One region of the Exiguobacterium sp. s166 genome, then DNA from elsewhere that is predicted to be linked to it. Evidence: riboswitches for the same ligand, from Rfam matches in the RefSeq annotation. Region 1 holds a riboswitch; the other holds the start of a gene.
The links. Region 1 has a riboswitch for FMN ahead of ribD (bifunctional diaminohydroxyphosphoribosylaminopyrimidine deaminase/5-amino-6-(5-phosphoribosylamino)uracil reductase RibD). Riboswitches for the same ligand answer to the same signal wherever they lie in the genome.
Positions count from the first base shown of each region.

Region 2: it holds a riboswitch for FMN, as region 1 does, so the genes downstream of both, KNP93_RS02835 (ECF transporter S component) here and ribD (bifunctional diaminohydroxyphosphoribosylaminopyrimidine deaminase/5-amino-6-(5-phosphoribosylamino)uracil reductase RibD) in region 1, are expected to answer to the same signal.

Region 1 covers NZ_JACSMU010000008.1:71,034-82,471, forward strand. Annotated here, with positions in the region: gene KNP93_RS14240 (methionine ABC transporter ATP-binding protein) at 1-213, shown strand, start outside; gene KNP93_RS14245 (methionine ABC transporter permease) at 203-853, shown strand; gene KNP93_RS14250 (MetQ/NlpA family ABC transporter substrate-binding protein) at 890-1,711, shown strand; gene KNP93_RS14255 (M20 family metallopeptidase) at 1,739-2,950, shown strand; FMN riboswitch at 3,109-3,256, shown strand; gene ribD (bifunctional diaminohydroxyphosphoribosylaminopyrimidine deaminase/5-amino-6-(5-phosphoribosylamino)uracil reductase RibD) at 3,413-4,459, shown strand; gene ribE (riboflavin synthase) at 4,444-5,073, shown strand; gene ribB (3,4-dihydroxy-2-butanone-4-phosphate synthase) at 5,070-6,254, shown strand; gene ribH (6,7-dimethyl-8-ribityllumazine synthase) at 6,256-6,714, shown strand; gene KNP93_RS14280 (EAL domain-containing protein) at 6,841-9,477, shown strand; gene KNP93_RS14285 (DUF4352 domain-containing protein) at 9,536-10,186, opposite strand; gene KNP93_RS14290 (alkaline phosphatase) at 10,198-11,438, opposite strand, start outside.
Region 2 covers NZ_JACSMU010000001.1:560,822-572,259, forward strand. Annotated here, with positions in the region: gene ptsG (glucose-specific PTS transporter subunit IIBC) at 1-922, opposite strand, end outside; partial or broken gene ptsG (glucose-specific PTS transporter subunit IIBC) at 1,076-2,578, opposite strand; gene glcT (glucose PTS transporter transcription antiterminator GlcT) at 2,799-3,656, opposite strand; gene KNP93_RS02800 (YuiB family protein) at 3,758-4,075, opposite strand; gene KNP93_RS02805 (NAD(P)/FAD-dependent oxidoreductase) at 4,157-5,368, opposite strand; gene KNP93_RS02810 (NAD(P)/FAD-dependent oxidoreductase) at 5,610-6,605, shown strand; gene KNP93_RS02815 (GNAT family N-acetyltransferase) at 6,667-7,188, opposite strand; gene KNP93_RS02820 (GNAT family N-acetyltransferase) at 7,185-7,691, opposite strand; gene KNP93_RS02825 (NAD-dependent epimerase/dehydratase family protein) at 7,688-8,554, opposite strand; gene KNP93_RS02830 (HesB/IscA family protein) at 8,687-9,037, opposite strand; FMN riboswitch at 9,155-9,295, shown strand; gene KNP93_RS02835 (ECF transporter S component) at 9,451-10,017, shown strand; gene KNP93_RS02840 (YuzB family protein) at 10,081-10,314, opposite strand; gene KNP93_RS02845 (NAD(P)/FAD-dependent oxidoreductase) at 10,407-11,438, shown strand, end outside.

The DNA.
Region 1 (11,438 bases):
GCAGGGACCGGACAACCGCTTTTATCGCAAGTCGCGAAACGGTTTGATGTCGATCTCAACATCCTGCACGGCAGCATTACGGAACTGCAAAACATTCCGTTTGGCAGTCTGCTTGTTGAACTGATCGGTGATGCGGCGGAAATCAAACGGGCACTGCATTACATCGATCAATCGGATGTCGTCGTCGAGGAGGTGCTCGCAGATGCTAGTTAATTACACGGACATCTGGACCGCTTTTCTGCAGACGTTGACGATGGTTGGACTGTCATTACTCTTTTCGACATTGATTGGTTTACCGCTCGGGATTCTGCTTGTCGTGACACGCAAAGGAGCGTTGCTCGAACAAATTCCGTTCTTCAATGTCCTAAGCGGCATCGTCAATATCTTCCGGTCCGTTCCGTTCATCATTCTGCTCGTGGCAATCATTCCGCTGACCCGTTTGATTGTCGGATCGTCAATCGGAACACAGGCGGCAATCGTTCCGCTCGTCTTTTACGCGGCACCGTACATTGCCCGCCTGATCGAAAGTTCGTTGCTTGAAGTCGATACCGGTGTCCTTGAGGCAGCGGAAGCGATGGGGGCGACACCGTTGCAGACGATTTTCCGTTTTCTGTTGCCGGAAGCGCTCAGCTCGCTTGTTCTGAACCTGACGATTGCGACGATTGGTTTGATCGGCGCATCAGCAATGGCCGGGGCAATCGGTGGCGGGGGACTTGGTGACTTGGCAATCACGTACGGTTACCAACGGTTTGATACGACGGTCATGATCATCACGGTCGGAATTCTCGTCATCTTGGTTCAAGGGTTACAGACGACAGGCAATCTGTTAGCACGAAAAATTCGGAGACACTAAACAACTACAAATAGAGAAAAAAGGGAGAGATGAAAGATGAAAAAAGGTTTAGCGATTGGTGCAGCATTAACGACGGTATTGTTTGCGGGATGTGCCGCTTCCGGAGAAGAAGATCAAAAGACGGTCAAGCTCGGAGTCAGCGGTTCTGATACACAAGTCTGGGAATACGTCGCGAAAAAAGCGAAGAAAGAGGGCATCACGATTGAACTCGTCAAGTTCTCCGACTACGTCCAGCCGAACCTCGCCCTGGCGGAAGGGGAGATTGATGCGAACTCCTTCCAGACCGTCTCTTACTTTAACGCCTTCAAAAAAGAACATAAGTTAAAACTGTCGCCGATTGCGACGACGGTCATCGCGCCGATGGGGATTTATTCGGATAAGGTCAAGGACGTCAAAGACATTCCGGTTGGCGGAAAGATTGCCGTCCCGAACGAAGCGACGAACATGGGTCGGGCATTGCTGCTGTTGCAGGAAGCCGGCTTGATTAAATTGCCGGACGACTTTGACGGTAACGGCTCCGTTGATAAAATCGTCGAGAATCCGAAAAAACTGAAGATTGTCCCGGTCGTGGCCGGTCAGACACCACGCGTGCTGCCGGATGTCTCGGCCTCGATCATCAATAACGGAATTGCCGTCGATGCCGGCTTTAATCCGATCAAGGACTCGATTCTCCATGAAAACGAGACGGCAAAACCGTACATCAACATTATCGCGACCCGGACGGAAGACAAAGACAAAAAGACGCTCAAGAAAATCGCCTCGCTGTACCATCAGGATGACGTCGCTGCCTTCATCAAAAAAGAGTACAAAGGCAGCACGATTCCAACGTTCGTCCCTCTCAGCGATATCGGAGAATAACCAAAAACCAAAAGGAGCGTGACCCAAATGACAATTCAGACGAGACGGCAAAACCTGACACAAACGATTGAACAGGATATTGAGCAAAAACGGGAGTCGTATCTTGAGACGAGCCATCGGATTCATGCGACACCGGAAATCGGCAATGAAGAATATTTTGCGTCGCGTCATCATACGGAACGCCTGACAGCCGAAGGGTTTACAGTCGAACTTGGTGTGGCCGGACACGAGACAGCGTTTCTCGCCCGGAAGGTCTCGGATAAACCGGGAGCAACGATCGCTTTTCTAGCTGAATATGATGCCTTGCCGGGAATCGGTCACGCATGCGGACACAACATCATCGGCACGACAAGTGTCGCAGCAGCGATTGCCGTCAGTCAAGTTCTGGATGAAGTCGGCGGCAGTGTCGTCGTCCTCGGGACACCGGCGGAAGAAGGCGGACCAAACGGCAGTGCGAAAGGGAGTTTCGTCAAACACAATCTGCTGACGGGCATCGATGCGGCCTTAATGGTCCATCCGTCCGGACAGACCCGGATTACCGGTTCTTCGCTCGCCGTTGATCCGCTCGATTTTGCCTTTACCGGTAAACCGGCCCATGCGGCAGCTTCGCCGGAAGAAGGGATCAATGCCCTGGATGCCGTCATTCAGTTGTTTAACGGAATCAATGCGTTACGGCAACAGTTGCCGAGTGACATCCGGATTCACGGAATCATTACCGATGGTGGAGATGCGCCGAACATCATTCCGGAGTATGCCAAAGCCCGTTTCTTCATCCGGGCGACGACACGCGAACGGCTGAATGCGGTGACGGCAAAAGTCAAAGCCGTTGCCGAAGGGGCAGCCCTTGCGACCGGAGCGACGCTTGAGATCATCGCCTTCCAAAACGAAGTCGATAACCTGTTGTTCAACCGGACGTTTGACGAGATTTTCCGGGAAGAAGCGACGGCGCTTGGGGAAGACGTCAAGACCGATGAACGGCAGGGTCTCGGTTCGACCGACGCCGGCAACATCAGCCAGGTCCTGCCGACGATCCATCCGTACATCAAGATTGGAGCAGACGACTTAGTTGCCCATACGGAAAGTTTCCGGGAGGCGGCGAAATCGGAACAAGGCGACGAAGCCTTGATCACGGGAGCGAAAATCCTGGCCCGGACGGCGTTCCGTCTGCTGACGGATGACTCGTTACTCGGGACGGTCAAACAGGAGTTCCACGACCGGAAAAACGGTTACTTGACGTAACAGCGAAAGACAGAAGTATGTGTTGGTCCGACCGGATGTCATCAAGACGACCGGGCGGGCCAAACCATACTTTTTTTGTTGAACCGGAAAAAAGAAAACAAATTCTCTTTTGTATTTTAAAATAACCTGTGCTAGTCTTGACCTGTACAACTGAATAACCAGTTCTTCGGGGTAGGGTGAAAATCCCAACCGGCGGTAATGCGATGATTTTCGAATCGACGAGCCCGCGACCCACAATGTACGCATTGTGGCTGACTTGGTGTGATTCCAGGGCCGACGGTAAAGTCCGGATGGGAGAAGAACGAAAAAATGTGCTTGAAACCATTTTCTGAAAAAATCTGTTCGGGAAAAGGTCTATTTCTGTATGCTTTTGAACAGAAAACAAGACGTTTCTTTCGTGATCCTTCAATCATGACGCCCTGCAAATGCAGCGGCGTCTTTTCTTTTGAAAGGAGCGGAAATATGAATAATCGAATGCACCAGGCGATGCAGTTGGCACGGATGCTGGACGGACAAACGAGTCCAAATCCGAGTGTCGGTTGTGTCATTACGAAACATGGAAAAGTGATAGGCTTCGGTGCCCACCGGTTTGCGGGTGGTCCGCATGCGGAAGTCGAAGCATTAAACATGGCAGGAGAAGCGGCGCGTGGTGCGGATCTCTATGTCACACTCGAACCGTGTAACCATCATGGAAAGACACCGCCCTGTACGGAGGCGATTTTAGCCGCCGGCATCAAGCGGGTGTTCGTCGCAACGGAAGATCGGCATGCAATCGTCGCCGGACAAGGTATTACGCGTCTGCGTGAAGCCGGACTGACGGTCGAAACCGGATTACTCGAAGACGAAGCGGTTCGATTTTATACACCGTTTTGGCAAAGTCTCGAGCGGAAACGACCGGTCGTCACCGTCAAAGTCGCCCAAAGTTTAAACGGTGTCGTCACGACAGGTGAGCAACGCCTGATTACATCAGATGCAGCCCGGGCGGCAGGACGTGAGCTGCGGGCAACACATGACGCCATCTTAGTCGGGAGTGAGACGATTTTAATCGATGATCCCGCATTGACGTTACGCACGGAAGCCGGACCTGAACCGATTCGGGTCGTCGTCGACCGTCGTGGACGTTTGACGGAAAGCGCCCAAGTCTTTCGGGACGGTTTGAATCCGACATACTGGCTGACGGAACAACCGCGTGTCTCAATTCAATCGAACGTCACGATTCTCGTCGGCACGTATACGACACCGAATCAGATTTTAGACATATTGTACGACCAGGGGATCCGCAGTTTGTTGATTGAAGGCGGACCAACGATTCAGTCGTCATTTTTAGAAGCAGACCTTGTCGATCGTCTTGAAATCTATCAAGCCCCGTCCGTCTTACAAGGGACGACCGGATTGACAAGCACAATCGAGATTGAAGACCGGTTCGATTTAACCGACGTCGCGCAAATCGGACAGGATGTCCATCTGCGTTATACGCGGAAAGGAGACGGCTTATGTTCACGGGATTGATTGAAGAAGTCGGGACGATTAAACGAAAAGTTCCGCGCCCGAACGGTTTAGCGCTCGAAATCGAGGCGCGGCATGTTCTTGAAGAAACGAAGATCGGCGACAGCATCGCCGTCGACGGGATTTGTTTAACGGTCACGGCGATGACGGCGACCGGGTTCACGGCGGACGCCGTTCACGAAACGATTCGGGCAACGTCCCTTCAGACGTTGCGGGTCGGCACACCGGTTCAGCTCGAACGGGCGATGCCGGCTAACGGACGGTTTGGCGGTCATTTCGTCAGCGGACACATTGACGGAACAGCCCGGTTCTTAAGCCGTCGACCGGACGGTGAAGCGATGGAATACCGGATCGAGACCGGGGAGTGGAGTAAATACTGTATTCCGAAAGGCTCGATTGCGATCAACGGAACGAGCTTGACGATCCAACACGTGGAACCGAACAGTTTAATCATCTCATTGATTCCGCACTCCCGACAGGTGACGACGTTCGACCGGTTGCAAAGCGGGGCACTCGTCAATATCGAGTGTGATTTGATGGCAAAACATTTGTATCACTTTACACAGCAGGAACAAAAAACGGATTGGTCGGCATTTTTAGGAGGCGGAGCAGGATGAACGGATTTGATCTCGTAGAAGAAGCGATTGAAGAATTAAAACACGGACGTCCGATCATCGTCTGTGATGATGAAAACCGGGAAAATGAGGGGGACCTGATTCTCCTCGCGGAACATGCGACACCCGAACAAATCAACTTCATGATCACGTACGGGAAAGGACTCGTCTGTGTTCCGGTCAGCCCGCAACTTGCAGAACGCCTTGAGCTGAATCCGATGACAGATCACAATACCGATCCGCACGGGACGGCGTTTACGATCAGCATCGATCATGAAGAAGCGAAGACCGGCATCAGTGCCGCGGAACGTGCGTTGACGATTCAACGGATGCTGACGGATGAGGCAAAACAATTTAAGCGTCCCGGTCATATTTTCCCCTTGATTGCGAAAGAGGGCGGTGTCCGGGAACGGCGTGGACATACGGAGGCCGGTGTGGATTTGGCACGGCTTGCCGGAAGTGCTGAAGCAGCTGTCATTTGTGAAATCATCTTAGAGGACGGGACGATGGCGCGCGTGGATGATTTACTGACCTATAAAGAAGTCCACGGGCTGAAGATGATTACAATCGATGCCCTCGTCACGTATCTCGAACGTCCTGTCCGGCGCGAAGCGGACGTCCTGCTTCCGGCCGCGCACGGTGCGTTTCGGATGCTCGGCTATACGACGCCTGATCAAAAAGAACACGTGACCGTCCTGTCGGGAGAGCCGGAAGACGGAATGCTCGTCCGGCTGCATTCGGAATGTCTGACGGGAGACGTCTTCGGATCAAAACGCTGTGATTGCGGTCCGCAACTTGACGCAGCACTGGCACGCATCGGACATGAAGGCGGAGCGTTACTCTACCTGCGCCAGGAAGGGCGCGGTATCGGCTTGATGGCGAAACTGAAAGCCTATGAGTTGCAGGAGCAGGGACTCGATACGGTCGAAGCGAATCACGCGCTCGGGTATGCGACGGATTTACGGGATTACAAAGTCGCAGCCGCGATGTTACACGATTTAGGTGTCACGAAAATTCGGCTGATGACGAATAATCCGGAAAAACAACAGGCACTGGAACAACACGGTATTACGGTGCTCGAGCGGATTCCGCTTGAGATTGACCCGGTACCGGAAAACAAGCAGTATCTGCAAACCAAACAAACGAAACTCGGGCATCTGCTCGATATCCAAGGAGGACAATAACATGGTATTCGAAGGATTTTTAACAGGTGAAGGACTACGCGTCGCAATCGTCGCAGCACGATTCAATGAATTGATTACATCGAAACTGGTCGGTGGAGCAAACGATGCGTTCCGTCGTCACGGAGTCGCTGCGGATGCTGTCGATACAGCATGGGTTCCGGGAGCGTTCGAGATTCCGCTCGTCGCGGAAAAGCTTGCGAAAAGCGGAAAGTATGACGCTGTCATCACACTCGGTGCCGTCATTCGCGGTGCGACATCACACTACGATTATGTCTGCAACGAAGTCGCGAAAGGTGTCGCCGGCGCGTCACGTGAAACAGGGGTGCCGATTATCTTCGGTGTCCTGACGACTGACTCAATTGAACAGGCCGTCGAACGGGCGGGAACGAAAGCGGGGAACAAAGGATACGAAGCAGCGGTCTCAGCAATCGAGATGGCGAACCTGTTACGGACTATTTAATGAAATAACTGAGTCTTGAGACCTGTTTCCGAATGGAACAGGTCTCTTTTTTTATTCTGGCAGGACTTTACGAACTCCATCCCTAATGATAAGGGAAAGACTCTTTACAGAAGGGTGGAAAGGAAGATGGTGCGTTCAAAAAAAGCTTATTATCTGCCTGTTATCGTCTGCTTTATTACAATTTACTATCTTTGGCTGATTATTTTTGCAAACCAGCCAGAGTTGTCAGCTTGGGGCAGTAACTTGTTTTCCATACTCGGTTGCGCGTTTGCGACATGTTTGTTGGTTCAGGCGCAACGAGAACCGGACCAACAAGAAGGACATTTTTTTCTCTACCTTGCATACGGAACAGGAAGTTATCTGATTGCCGAATTGATGTGGGGGACGTATGAGAATATTCTTCAAGTCGAAGTTCCCTTTCCCGGTATCTCGGATCTTTTTTACGTGTTGCAATCTGTCTTCTTTTTAGTGGCCTTTCTACACGCAATCCAACGCCATGTCACAAAAGCTCGTTTAGTCAGCTTTATATTTGATATCGCCATCGTTATGACGGTCGCTGTTACCTACAGTTGGTTTTTCTTAATCCGTCCGCTGTTTGACGAACCGTTCACCTCGAAAGCGGAATTCGTCCTGGCCTTTGCTTACCCGATGTGCGATATCGTTCTGTTATTTTGTATGATCAGTATCTATTATTTATTTGAGAAACACGAGTGGCAAAAACGACGACGTATGTTTCAGTGTTTGTTCATCGGATTGTTGTTACAGGTCGGCGCAGATACATCGTTTGTCTATGTGACGACCGTCAGCGGTGAGGATGTCATCCGGTTGATTGATCCATTGTTTGTCATTGGTTTACTGACGATTAGTATATCTGGTCATTTGGATAATCCCGTACAAAAAAGGCAACAGAAAGAAACAACGCGACGAAGACGTGCACCGATCGGGAAAATGTTTTTACCATATCTGTTAGTCATATTTTTATTTTCAACGATGACCTTTTATGCACGCCAAAATGAAGCAATGAATGGCTTAATGATAGGTTGCGCTATCACGATTCTCCTGATTTTAGTCCGCCAGATTCTAATGATTTTGAGTCACCAAGAATTAATTGAAGAAATTCATCATAAAGCGGACGAGTTAGAAGTGAGTGAGGAACGGTATAAGTCTTTGTTTACTTACCATCCGGATGCCATCTATTCACTTGACTTGAAGGGACGTATTGAAAGCGCGAATCCTTCGTTCGAAAAATTGACGGAGCAGGATGCGGAGGAATTGATTGGCAAAACGTATCGGCAGTTCACGACATGGCAACAGACATCGACAGACAAGGCGACAGCACAGCAATTTGAAACTGTTTTCCAAAAATCTGGCGGTCCAGATGTTTTGCTGAATGTAACCAACATTCCGATTCGCGTCCGGGATCGATTCGTCGGGATGTACGGGATTGGGCAGGATATCACGACCATCCGGGAAAATGAATTAAAAATCCGCCGGCTTGCTTATTACGATCATTTGACCGGGGTCATCAATCGGACCTACTTTGAAGAAGTATTGCACCATTTAGTCGAAGAAGAGCGGAAGGAAGAAACCATCATTCTCTGTTTTATTGATCTCGACGACTTTAAACTCGTCAATGATTCGTTCGGTCACCATGTCGGCGATCAGTTGTTGATTCAAGTGGCAGAGCGCCTGCAAGAAGCCGTCAATCCGGACGATATCGTCGCCCGTCAAGGCGGAGATGAGTTTACCGTCATCTTGCGGGATGTTACGTCGGATGAGCAGGGCAGAAGCCGAACGGCCCGTCTGCTCGATGACTTAAAACGAACGTATGCGATTGAAGGAATCGAATTGATTTCCAATCCAAGTATCGGAGCCGTCATATGTCAGCGGACAGCGGGAAAACACGTCGTGACGTTGCTGAAGCAGGCCGATCTTGCGATGTATCAGGCAAAATCGGGTGGCGGTAAATCCATCATCTTCTTTGAAGATATTGCCGAAAAAGCGTCCTACCGCTTGCGACTCGAATCGGAGCTGCCGATTGCCATTGAAACCAATCAATTGATTTTACATTATCAGCCGCAAGTCGATACGGTCACGTATAAGATGGTCGGTGTCGAAGGACTGATCCGTTGGAATCATCCGGAACTCGGAATGATTGCACCAAACGATTTCATTCCGATGGTGGAAGAAGTCGGCATGATTATCCGGCTTGGTGAATGGGTGTTACGCGAAGGGTTTTTACAGGCAAAACGGTGGGAAGATGAAGGAGTCACATTGAAGGTTGGACTGAATGTCTCGATGCAACAGTTTCATCATCCGACGTTCGTCCTGACTTTGATTCGTTTAGTAGAGGAAACAAGTGTTGATCCGACGCGTATCGATCTTGAAATCACGGAAGTCTCAGCTGTCGAAGATATCGAAGAAACCGTCGTGACGATGAATCGCTTAAAAGAACTCGGCTTTACGATTTCGATTGATGACTTCGGAACCGGCTACTCTTCCTTATCCCGTTTAGCGGACTTCCCGATTGATACATTGAAGATTCCCCGCGAGTTCGTCGAAAAAATCCAACCGACGACGACCGGCTACTCGATGATTTCATCCATCATCCATTTAGCGAAGTCACTCGATCTTGAGGTCATCGCGGAAGGTGTCGAGACGCTCGAGCAGGTCAACGTTCTAAATTGGTTGGAATGCTCGCGGATGCAAGGTTATTACTTTGGTCGCCCGATGCCCGCAGAACAAATTCCGGCTCTTTACTAAAAAAGAAGACGATCCTTTCCAGCAAAACAGGAAGGGATCGTCTTTTGGTCTTTTAGCATTATAAGCGCAAAGAAAGGGACGAACCTTTTCCAAGCACATCACGTTTCGCACTGAGGACATCACTCGTCAACAACTCGACTGATGTGAGCGGTTGTTCGATAATGAAACCGAAGTTTCCGCTTCGTGTCTCGCCGGGGGCATATGTCGCAGCGAGCGACTCGAGGTAGACATCGTCTTGCAGTGTCTTCTCGGTTTTTGCATCGAGCCTGAAGTGAGCGACGGGGTTAAACGTGACCGGCTCATCGCCTCTGTTCGTGATCGTCACACGTGTCTTGACGAGGTCAAACGATTCCTCATGCGTAAACCCGTGGAAGAAATCAATCATCCCGTAACTCGGCCGGGCATGGAACACTTTCACTTCTTCGACTTTCATCGTGATCGGTCCGATCGTTCGTGTCACGTCGGGACGGACAAACTGTTTTAACGTCAATTCGCCTTTGTCGTCGGTAACCGATGCGTCGACTTTCGTCAGTTTCCGGTCATCTGGTAATTGCGGGTTCGGGACATATGCGGCAGACTTTTCGATCGATACCGGTGTTTCCTGTTTCGGGGCCGACTTTTCTGATGACTTCTCTTGGACGGTGTCTGGCGTAGTGCCGCAACCCGAAAGAATCGTCCCGAGCATCAAGGCAGCAAGTATCTGTTTCATGGAAAGTCTCCTTATTTCTTCGACTTCAGTAAATCGAAGATGATTTTGGCATGATCCGTATTATCGACTTGTCCGGCAAACCGTTCCTTCGCTGGACCAAACGCATAGACGGGAACGTCTTCACCCGTATGTCCGCCTGTCGTCCAGCCGGTGTGCGACCGTTCATTGAAGATGGCTTCGATCGCATTGTCGACATCAAGCAGTTTCTTCGATTCCGCAGCACGTGTAACGGACTCGATTTCATCTTCCGTCAGGGTGAGTTTCTTCTGGTCGATATATGTCGTCAACGTTTTTTTGACATCGGCACCTTCGATGATTTTTGCTGCCATGAAGTCTGGTGTCTTTTTCGCCGCCTTGATCGGCTCGGCGAACCAGTTATAGATACCATCCGCTCCAATCGAGTAACCGCCGGTCGAATGGTCGGCTGTCGCCACGACAAGCGTGTGCTTGTCTTTTTTGGCAAAGGCGATTGCCGCTTTGAAGGCACGTTCGAAGTCTTCCATCTCGCTCATGGCACCGACGATGTCATTGTCATGACCGGCCCAGTCGATTTGACTTCCTTCAACCATCAGGAAGAAGCCTTTTTTGTTTGAATCAAGTCGTTTGATGGCGGAATTCGTCATCTGTTCGAGTGACGGAACGGATGATTCCCGGTCGATGCGTTTCGGCAGACCACCGTCCGCAAACAGACCGAGGACCTGTTTGTTTTTATCCGCCTGCATTTGATCCAGATTCGTGACGTAGCTGTAACCGTCTTTCTTAAACGCTTTCGTCAAATCGGTATCCGGACGGACGAAGTTTGATTTCCCGCCTCCGAGCAGGACGTCGATCTTATGTTTGCCGTTGACCCGCTCCTTGAAGTAGTCGTCCGCAATCGCATTCATGTTTTTCCGGTTCTCATCGTGCGCGCCGAATGAAGCCGGTGTCGCGTGTGTAATTTCGGATGTCGCAACAAGTCCCGTCGATTTTCCGCGTTCTTTCGCTGCTTCAAGGACCGTCTTGACCTCTGATTTATCATTGTCGACGGCAATCGCGGCATTATATGTTTTGACACCGGACGACATCGCCGTCGCGGCGGATGCGGAATCCGTGATGTTTTGCTCCGGGTCTTCCGGATAGGTCATCTGTTGTCCGACGAGATATTGATCAAATGCCGTTTTTTCCGCGACCGGCGTCGAAGGATCATTTTTTAAGTACCGGTGGGCTGACGTATACGAGACACCCATCCCGTCCCCGATCAGGAAGATGACAT
Region 2 (11,438 bases), on a different contig from region 1:
CTGCTTTTCGGCGATCTTTCGCAACCGTATGATACATCGCAAGACAGGCAGCAGGAAGTCCAAACATCATGAACGGATATTTTCCCGTCATATACGTTCCGGCTGTAAATGGAACACCATCTTTTAACTGGGCGAAGAAGATCCGCTGATCCCCGTTGACGAGATTACCGGCTTTATCGGTGTATTCACCGAACTGGAACCAGAAACTTGAATACCAAATATGGTGGAGACCAAACGGAATGAGGGAACGTTCGACTAATCCAAAAATGAAGGCAGATAACGTTTCGTTTGATTCGATGATGGTTTTCGAGAACGTGTTGATTCCTGTCCCGATTGGTGGCCAAATATAAGACAGTGCAAAACCAGCGACTAAACTGAATAGCGCTGTAGCAATTGGTACAAATCGTTTACCGGCAAAGAATCCAAGGAAATCCGGAAGTTTAATCTTAAAGAATTTATTATAGCTGTACGCCGCAATCAATCCGGCGATGATCCCTCCGAATACCCCCATTTGCAGGGTCGGTATCCCTAACACGGTGGCATACGATAAATCACTCGACTTTTGTGCTTCTGCAATCTTTTCAGGTGTAATCTGTAAAAATGAGCTGATAACTTTGTTCATGATCAAAAATCCGACAATCGCAGCTAACCCGGCGACCCCTTCACCATTCGCAAGGCCAATCGCAACCCCGACGGCAAACAGTAATCCTAAATTGGCAAAGATGATGTCCCCTGCATCTTGCATGACCCGCCAAATGACCACTAGTGCATCATTTTCGAGAAACGGAAGATACTGCGTCAGGTTCGGGTTTTGAAACGCCGTACCAAACGCCAGGAGCAGCCCCGCTGCCGGTAGGATTGCGACCGGTAACATCAGCGCTTTACCGATCCGTTGCAATACACCGAACACGTTTTTCCACATCAGTGATTTCCCTCCTTTTTTTGACCAAACTACTTACTTCATACCCTTAATGTTTCTTACACAAAACTATTTCCTTCATGTTTCTTTCCACAAAAAAAGAGCCTTCCCAAATCGGGAAAGCTCTTTTACTCATTAGACTGATTTTTCTTGTTTACGTGATGCGATGACAGCTTGAATTTCAGATTTAATGTTATCTGATTTCGGTCCGTAGATCGCTTGAACGTTGTTACCAACTTCAAGAACTCCTGCAGCACCTAATTTTTTCAATTCATTTTTGTCAACTTTTGATTTATCAAGGACTTCAACACGAAGACGTGTGATACATGCGTCCAGGTGTTTAATGTTTGATTCAGAACCAAGTGCATCAAGAATACCTGCTGCGAGTTCAGAACCTTGTGCCATTGATGTCTCTTGAACTTCGTCTTCACGACCCGGTGTTTTCAAGTTGAACTTGCGGATTGCGAAACGGAATCCGACGTAGTAAACAACTGCAAGAACAAGACCGACGACGATGACGAGCCACCACTGCGTGCGTCCTGGAAGGACACCGAAGAGAAGGAAGTCAATCAATCCACCTGAGAATGTCATACCGATTTTAACGTTCAAGAGTTGCATTGTCATGAACGAAAGACCTGCGAAGACTGCGTGAACTGCGAACAAGATTGGAGCAACGAATAAGAATGCGAATTCGATTGGCTCTGTGATACCTGTCAAGAATGCTGTAAGTGCTGCTGATCCAAGAAGACCACCAACGATTGCGCGACGCTCTGGGCGTGCTTCATGGTACATAGCAAGTGCTGCTGCCGGAAGACCGAACATCATGAACGGGAATTTACCAGTCATGAATGTACCAGCTGTCAAGGCAACGTTATCTTTTAACTGAGCGAAGAAGATCGCTTGGTCACCGTGAACAACTGTACCGGCTTTGTTCGTGTATGAACCGAACTCGAACCAGAATGGTGCGTAGAAGATGTGGTGAAGACCAAATGGAATCAATGAACGTTCAATGAGACCAAAGACGAATGCTGCAAGTGTTGGGTTTTTCTCCATCATGAAGTGGGAGAATGTGTTCAACCCGTCTTGAGCGAACGGCCAAACGAAAACAAGTACAAGACCTGCAAATAATGAAACAACTGCTGTAACGATTGGAACAAAACGTTTTCCTGCGAAGAATCCGAGGAATTGCGGCAATTCGAGATTATGATACTTCCCGTATGCCCAGGCTGCGATTAAACCGATGATGATACCACCGAAAACACCTGTTTGAAGTGTCGGGATACCGAGTACGTTTGCGTATCCTTGTCCGTTAGCAACCATTTCTGGTGTAACGCCGAGCCAAACGCTCATTGTTTTGTTCATGATCAGGAATCCGACGATGGCAGCAAGTCCGGCAGCGCCGTCTCCTGCTAATCCGATCGCGACACCGACCGCGAATAAGAGTGCTAAGTTACCGAAGATGATATCCCCGGCTGCTTCCATCAATTTTGCAACCTTGATGATTGCATCATTTTTTAAGAACTCGAGTTTTGACGTCAAGTTCGGATTTTGCATCGCGTTACCGAATCCAAGTAAGATCCCGGCAGCAGGCAAAATCGCAACAGGAAGCATCAACGCTTTACCGACACGTTGAAGAACAGCAAAAATCTGTTTGAACATGTGTGTTTCCTCCTTTTGATGTACGAGCTAAGAATAAGGAATAATACCAATGACAGGTCGAAAAAAGTCAGACATCTGACCGATTTTTACAGAAAAAAATCAGGCACGAGCGGATTGTAGACAAAATACACTTATCCCGTAAAAATAGAAACGGAAATAAATCATCTTGCCCGACATCCCACTCATGCCTGATCGTATCAGTAACACGTAGTCCGTGCGGTCATTTACCTAAATCGTACTGCACTAAGCGTTGCAGATGCATCGTAAGATACGTCGCTTCACCGCGCGGTACCGCTTTCTTCAACTGACGTTCCATGATGGACATCAGCTCCCAAGCAGTATCATAGCACAGCGGATATTCTTCGCGCAATAGCTTTTCTACTTTTTCTGGCGCCTCTAGGTACTCCCCATTGGAAACCCTTTCAATCGCTGAACGCAAGTGCCGAATTAAACGCTTGTAATCCAGTGATTTCCGGTCGATTTTAATTTGTAATCGTTGTTCAATATGACTGGCGATCAATCCGACCAATTGATGATGCCGGTTGACTTCGAGCACATCTTTGAAGTTCGTCGCCGAATGAATATGAAGGGCGATAAATCCCGTTTCGGCCGGCGGTAAATAAAAGTTCATCTCGGCACTGATGAATTCGACGATTTCTTCCGCGAGCGCATACTCTTCCGGATATAACGCTTCCGTTTCCGCAAGAAACGGATTCGTGACTTCCATTCCCTGTTCGAGCCGCTTGAACGTAAACGTCAAATGGTCCGTCAGTCCGATGTGAATGTGCTCGTCGACCCGTTTTCCGAATCGCGTTTCGATCATAGAAACGATCTCATTCATCAAGGCGATGAAATTTTCATCAACGTGTCCGACAAGCGCCTTGTACTGCGCTTGTTCATCTTTATCTTTTAACGTATATACTTTTTCTAGCTTTTCAAGATCCGTTAGTTGATCGCCTGGCTTCCGACCGAAGCCAATCCCTTTTGCGAGGATAATGACTTCCTGGTTGGCACCAGTCGAACAAATGACGACATTATTATTTAAGACTTTGATAACGCGGTACATTTGTTTATCCATTCGCTCTCAACCCTATCTGCTCTTACACATTTTTTAAAAGACACTGATTTTATTATAACGTGTTTTCACATACTAAAAAAGCCTACTCACTCAAGTAGACTTTAAAACATTTGGTAACCGCTCTTACGCAGGAAGCGAATCGACATCCCGGCGATGATGATTCCGGCAAGTCCGGCAACGAACATCGTGATATCCGCCGTCTGCAGACCCATGATGCGTTCCCCAAGTTTCGGGATCGCTTCACGCGCATTCGTGAAATAATCCAGTGTCGACTGATTATCAATCATCATGATGATGATGATCGGATACAGGACAAGCATGATCCACGTACTGCGTAACAACATGTTTAAGATAAAACCGATACTAAAGAACATGACGAGATACAGAACACTCCCGATCACGGCTTGAATGATATGCATAATGTTCCCCCTTTAAATCTCTTTTAGTATAACCGACAAAAAAGGCAAATGCACGAGTGTACATTTGCCTAAAACGTGAACTTAGAATTTACCTTTTTTGATGGCAAGACCAATCTTTTTAAGCTCAAGGAAATGTTTGTTGTCGATGACTTTTTTCATGAACGATGCATTACGGCCGTAAATCTTCTTACCGAAGACCATTCCGATTCCATCTTTATGACCAAGTGAAGCGACAGTTCCTTTGTTTTCGTATGTGAATGTCGATGTTTGACGTCCACCGATGAGTGCTGCAATGTTTTCAGCCACTTTATGTGCCTGTTGTGTTGCGATTTGTGCTGTCGGCGGGTATGGACGGTTTGAAGCCGGATCCATAACAGCTGAACAGTCACCAATCATGAAGACATTTTCATGTCCAGGAACGCGGAGGTCTTCTTCGACGACAACACGGTTACGCATTGCTTCAAAACCAGACGCTGCAACAACAGGGTTACCGCTGACGCCACCAGTCCAGATGATTGTGTTTGCTTCGATTGTTTCTGTCGTATCCCCTTGGAGCGGTCCGAATGTAACGCTGCCCGGTCCACATTCCTTGATGCCGTTACCGAGTTTAAACTCGATGCCTTGGCGCTCAAGCCATTTGTGTGCGTAGTTTACGAGATCTGCATCGAATCCCGGAAGAACAGTCGGTGCAGCTTCGATATTGACGACACGAACGAGTTCGCGCGGGATGTCATATTGTTTGCACAGTTCAGGAATCCGGTTGACGAGCTCACCCATGAACTCGATACCTGTAAACCCGGCACCACCGACGACGATTGTCAAGAGTGAACGGTTTGTTGAACCTGTCGTTTTATACTCTGCGAATGAGTAGTCGATGTGCTCTTTGATTTTACGGACACTGTTCAATGAACTGATTGTTAGAGCGTTCTCTTTCAATCCTTTAATGCCGAATGTTTCAGGAACTCCACCGAGTGCCACGACGACATAATCGTAAGGAACTGTTCCACCGTCGACGAGCTTCACTGTGTTGCTTGCTGTATCGACTTTTTCGACGATTCCTTTAACAAGCTTGACGCGTGAAGGGTTGATGACATCGTTGATATAGATACGTGCTTGTTCAGCAGACATCGTACCTGCTGCTGGTTCATGTAGCCACGTTGTTTGATAGTGATAATCGTGTTTATTGATTAATGTGATGTTGGCTTGGTCGACGCCAAGTTTTTTTTGAAGGTTGACTGCTGTGATCAATCCACCGTAGCCGGCTCCAAGAATAACAATGTTTGGTGTGTTCATGTTCTGATACCCCTTACGCATAATAGTTTTGTTGTGATTTTCTTCACATTCAATTGCAGATAAATGCTCAAAAACTTTGTTCAAATAATGTTCACACGTCTATACGTTTATTGAACCATTTTCTATCATAGATTGCAAAGGGAAATTATGCAAACCAAAAAAAATGTGAGATGTCCCGTACTTGCAACATCGAACCCTACTTCCTATATAATAGAGGTATCCAATTTTAGGAGGGACTCAGATGCACCAACCATATGATGTCACGATTATCGGGGGCGGTCCGGTCGGGCTGTTCACCGCGTTTTATTCAGGCATGCGTCAAATGAAGACGAAAGTCATTGAAAGTCTGCCGCAACTCGGCGGACAGCTGGCGACGCTCTACCCTGAAAAATATATATACGATATTGCCGGCTTCCCGAAAGTCAAAGCCCAGGACCTGGTCGACCGTCTGCTGGAACAGGCAAATGAATTTGATCCGACGTATGTGCTCGGCGAAACCGTCCTTGCTTATGAACGACTTGATGACGGACTGATCCGTCTCGTCACGAACAAAGGTGAACACTATACGAGAACCGTCATTCTGACAGCCGGAAACGGTTCGTTTGCTGCCCGCCCGCTCGGTGTCGCCGATGCCGAACGGTTCGAAGAAAGCAACTTACACTATTTCGTCAACGAGATGGACCGCTTTAAGGACCGTCAAGTCGTCTTGCTCGGCGGCGGCGATTCTGCCGTCGACTGGTCACTGATGCTTGAGCCGATTGCAAAATCAGTTACCCTCGTCCACCGACGTGATAAGTTCCGTGCCCATGAACATACGGTCGAATTGTTGCATAACTCGTCCGTCAATGTCATGACACCGTATACACTCGAATCGGTTACCGGTGAAGACAGCATCGAAACGTTGACATTCAAACACGCCGAGACGGATGAAGTCATCGTCGTCGGTGCCGATGATGTCGTCTGCAACTTCGGTTTCGTCTCATCACTCGGTCCGCTCAAGGAGTGGGAAGTCGAATTCGAACGGAACTCGATCCGTGTCAACTCGAAGATGGAAACAGCGATTCCCGGTGTTTTCGCCTGCGGCGATATCGCGACCTATGACGGTCGTGTCAAATTGATCGCGACCGGTTTCGGTGAAGCGCCGATTGCCGTCAACCAAGCGAAGTTGCTTGTCGATCCATCGGCACGTCATCCGCAGCACTCGACAAGTCTGTTTGAAAAAGTTAAAAATCATTAAGGTATAACCAACAACAGCGCCACCTCGATTTCAGGATCGAAGGGACGCTGTTTTTTTTGACTCAACTGTCGGATGATGATTCAAATAGAATCCGATACGTATACTCGACCAGTTGTTTCCCGCCCCGCGCGATTGATTGTTCGGAAACGAGTCGTCCGCCGAAACGTTCGTAAAAGTGACGGGACGGGTTATCTGCCAGCACACTTACAATACAGGACGGGAAGCCTTTCCGTCCGAGATCTTCCAACACGTGATCAAACAACCGTTTACCGGTTCCTTGCCCCTGATGGCTTTTCAAAAGATAGAGCGCGTACAGTTCTCCTTCCGTCGCATCATTTTCCCTGTTTGGTCCACCGTTCGCAAAAACGACGATTTCGTTTGTCTGATCAAGCGCGACGAAAACCGGACCTTCGGCAAGGCTTTTCCGCCAACCCGGTTCCCGCTTCTCCTGTGACAATTGATCAAAATACGCATCCGGAATGATTTTCCGGTACGTTTCCTGCCAAGATTTAATCTGAATCCGCGCAATCGCGCCAGCATCTTCCATAACGGCACGCCGGATCGTCACAGGTCCTGATTTCATAACGGAATGACGAAACGCCGGACCGTTGTCCCGTCTTCTTTGATAAAGGATTCAATCTCTTGACCGCCGTTTGCCAGGATTACACGGCCGGATGCGGCATTCTCTGAACTGCAGGTGATCAAGACCGAGCTAAGTCCCCGCTCCTTTGCCACGCCCAGTGCTTGGCGTAATCCTTCTGTCGCGTATCCCTTGTTCCGCTCACTCGGTCGAATCCCGTATCCGATATGACCGCCGACTTGTTGCAATTGATCGTTTAAATCATGTCGGAAATTTACTGCCCCGAGGATCGTTCCCCCGTCATATAACCAATACGTCGAATGGGTCACCCAATTAGCGGGCGCGATCCGTTCCTCCTGTTCCTGTTCTTCTAAAAAAATTTCCAATGGTAAGAAGGTTTTACTGACGACGCTCGGAACGATGGATTCACCGGATTCTTGCCATTCTAACAAATACTCGAGGTACTCCGGTTCTAAGCGTATCGTTGGTTTGATCAACGTAATCATTTGTGGTTACGGACCTCCTCTTCAATCAGTCGATCGAGCCAGTCGTCGACATGTTGGAAGATATAACCGGCCTGCTTGGCTGCTGTCGTATCCATATAGAAATCATGTGCCGGTGCAAGCGGTGACGGCTCTTCGCCTGCCGTCTCAAAACGCGATGTCGTTCCTGCCACGTGATCAATTTTATCCATCAAATCTTGAATCGACAACACGCCGTCACTCGCGGCATTTATCGGTCCGGTCATTGTCGAACGGCCGCACCATTCAAGGAAGGCTGCAGCTTCATAACTTGAGATGTACCCCACCTTCGCATACAAGTTTTCAGCAACGATCGGCTGATCGGCCAAAGCGCGTTTGACATGAAAGACCAGCCGTTCCGTGTAATCATCCGGTCCGAGGACAACCGGGAAACGGACGGCAATGACGGGGAAAGTCGCCCGTTGGAAGAAATAACTTTCCGCCTGACGCTTTCCTTCGCCGTAATCATGTTCTTTTTCGAGGTCGTATTTCCCGGGAAACGGATTATAGGACCGTTCGGAAACATTTGTCCCGCCCTGCTCATAGACCGACATCGTCGACGTCAGAATGTAACGACCGACTTTCCCCTCGAATGCATCAACAGCAAGCTTCGCCTGATACGGATTAAAGCAGATATTGTCATAGATGATATCCCAGTTTTGACTTCCAAGATCCTTCATTGTACTGCTTGATGTCCGGTCCCCTTTAAAAAATGTCAAGCCCTTCGCGACAGGCGGCGTATGTTCCCCACGCGTGACAATCGTCACATCATCCCCCGATTCCGTGAGCCGTAATGCCAACCGTCGACCAAAGTAGCGTGTTCCACCGAAAATCAGTACCTTTCGCATCGATAGTCCTCCCTCGTCATAGCGTGCTAACGTTCTTGTTAATTCTTCTCCACGTGCCTTAAAAAGTCCTGTCGCTTTGCGCTGAAAACAAAAAAAACGCAGACGGCATCGTCTGCGATAAAAGTTTTTTGATTAGCAACCACCGGGTGTCCCGGCATTTGTAGCCGTCCGGAACGACGTCCCGCAACCGCATGTCGCGATCGCATTCGGATTCGTAATCGTGAATCCGCCGCCGAGCATCGATTGTTTATAGTCTACTTCCAGTCCCTTGACGACCGGATAATCTTTTTGATCAACGATGACTTTAACCCCGTGTTGCTCAAAAGTTAAGTCCGTTTCTTTTTCACTGTCAAAGCCCATGCCGTAGGAGAGACCACTGCATCCGCCACCTTGAACGAGCATGCGCAGATTTTGTTCATCGTCCGGCGCCTGCAACATCATCTCTTTGACTTGGAGTGCGGCCGCTTCTGTTAAATGAATCATGTCATCACCTTCCCTTTTTTATTAGTATACGCAATTTTAAGGGGAATCGAAACCTAGTTGCTTGAAACAATCTTGAATTCGTTGTATAAAGGAGTTGTATCAAAAAAAATTAAATCGTTCCATCTTCAGGGCAGGGTGAAATTCCCGACCGGCGGTAAACAGGCGATTCGTCTGAAGCCCGCGAGCGAATAGGGCGCTATTTGCTGATTCTGTGTGACTCAGGAGCCGACAGTATAGTCTGGATGGGAGAAGATGGCGGCATGTTTCTTTCTTGAACCGGTTTTTGCAAAAATCGGTCAGGTTTAGTTTACTGCGGACTTCTCCCCTATCGAACACTTCGATGGGGGTTTATTTTGGACGCAGACATGCCAATACTTCATCGAGAGGAACGAGCAAAAGGAGATTATACTCGTATGAAACGCACACAAAAAATGGTCACATTATCCATGTTAGGTTCAATTTCGTTTGTTCTTATGCTACTGAATTTCCCGCTTCCTTTTTTACCGAACTACTTGAAGATTGACTTCAGTGACGTTCCTGCTTTGATTGCTGCCATCATGTTCTCACCGGTAGCCGGCGTCATCGTCGAAGCACTCAAAAACGTCCTGTACTACATCTTCCGCGGAAGTGGTGTTCCGGTCGGTGAACTTGCCAACTTCGCAGCTGGCGTTGCTTTCATTCTTCCGGTCAGTTGGTTCTACCATAAAAAGAAATCTACAAAAGGTCTTGCAACCGGTCTTGTCGCTGGTACAATCACGATGGCACTCGGTCTTGCAATCCTCAACTATATCTTGATTCTTCCAGCGTACGCTTGGTTCTTCGGTATGGACTACATGCTTGACCCTGCCGTCAAGTGGACGACGATCACGGCTGGTATTCTGCCGTTTAACATCATCAAGGCGATGTTCATCTCAGCACTCTTCATTCCGCTGTTCCTGAAACTGAAGCCATGGATGACGCGCCGTCAACAAACTGTCTAAGTCCGAAGCTGCGCCCGCTGACAGACACGAATCCCCGGTCTCATCTGAGACACGGGGATTTTTTTAAAGTTCATTCTCTTCGATTTTCTGATAAATCTTTTCAAGCAGTTCTTCCGGCGTCTCGCCGACAACGGTTTCCCCGTCAACCAGACAGAAATGATCGAGGGAGCAGATGCCGCAATAACCAAGACAACCATATTCGACAACATCGACATTCGGGTCCCGTTCGAGTTGTTGCATGACGACCTGGGTCCCTGTCGCTAAGTTACTGATACAAAATTCAATAATCGGATTCACTTTTTTTCCTCCTTCAGGCAGGAATTATCTTTCCTCATGTCGTATTATACAAGGTCAGACTGATTTAGGGGAACTAAGGGGGATTTTAAGTTATGAAGCAACTAGTTGTTTTAGGTGGCGGATATGGCGGTATGCGGATCTGTGAACGATTCAAGGATGAGGACGTGGCTGTGACGCTCGTCGATCGTTTACCATATCACGCGTTAAAAACAGAATACTATGCACTTGCTGCCGGAACATTATCGGACCGGGATGTCCGGATTGCGTTTCCGGAAGGAGAACATCTCTCATATAAGTATGGACATGTCATCAAGATTTCACCCGAGACGAACTCCGTCCATCTGCAAGACGGTACGGAACTTTTTTATGATGATTTAGTCATCGCGTTAGGGTGTGAAGATAAATACCATAACATACCGGGCGCACAAGAGTTTACGTACAGCATCCAGACACTTGAAGAGTCGCGCAAAACACAACAAGCGATTTGCGGACTTTCTCCCGGTGCGGTTGTCTCAATCGTCGGAGCCGGTCTATCCGGAGTCGAACTTGCCAGTGAACTGCACGAAAGCCGGAAAGATTTAAAAATCCGCTTATTTGACCGCGGACCGTCTGTCTTGTCGTTCCTTTCGGATAAGGTCTCGACCTACGTCCAGGAGTGGTTCGAGGAGCATGATGTCGAGGTCATCAATAACTCCAACGTCACATTCGTCACGGCAGATGATGTTCAAAACGGTGATGATGCCTATCCATCGAATTTGACGATTTGGACGGCCGGGACACAACCGGTCAAAGTCGTCCGTGATCTCGGTTTTGAAGCCGACAGCGGCGGACGGATCAAGCTGACGGAACACCACCATGTGCCGGAACATGAAAATGTGTTTGTCATCGGGGATTGCGCCAGCCTGCCGTACGCACCAAGCGGTCAGCTCGCCGAACATCAAGCCGATCAAGTCGTCGATGTCCTGCAGGCGAAATGGGCTGGAAAGAAGTTACCGAAACTGCCGGAGATCAAGTTACGTGGGATGCTCGGGTCACTCGGAAAATCAGATGGTTTCGGAATCGTCATGGGGAAACAAGCCTTGACAGGAAAAGTTCCGCGTCTTCTGAAGTCCGGTGTCCTTTGG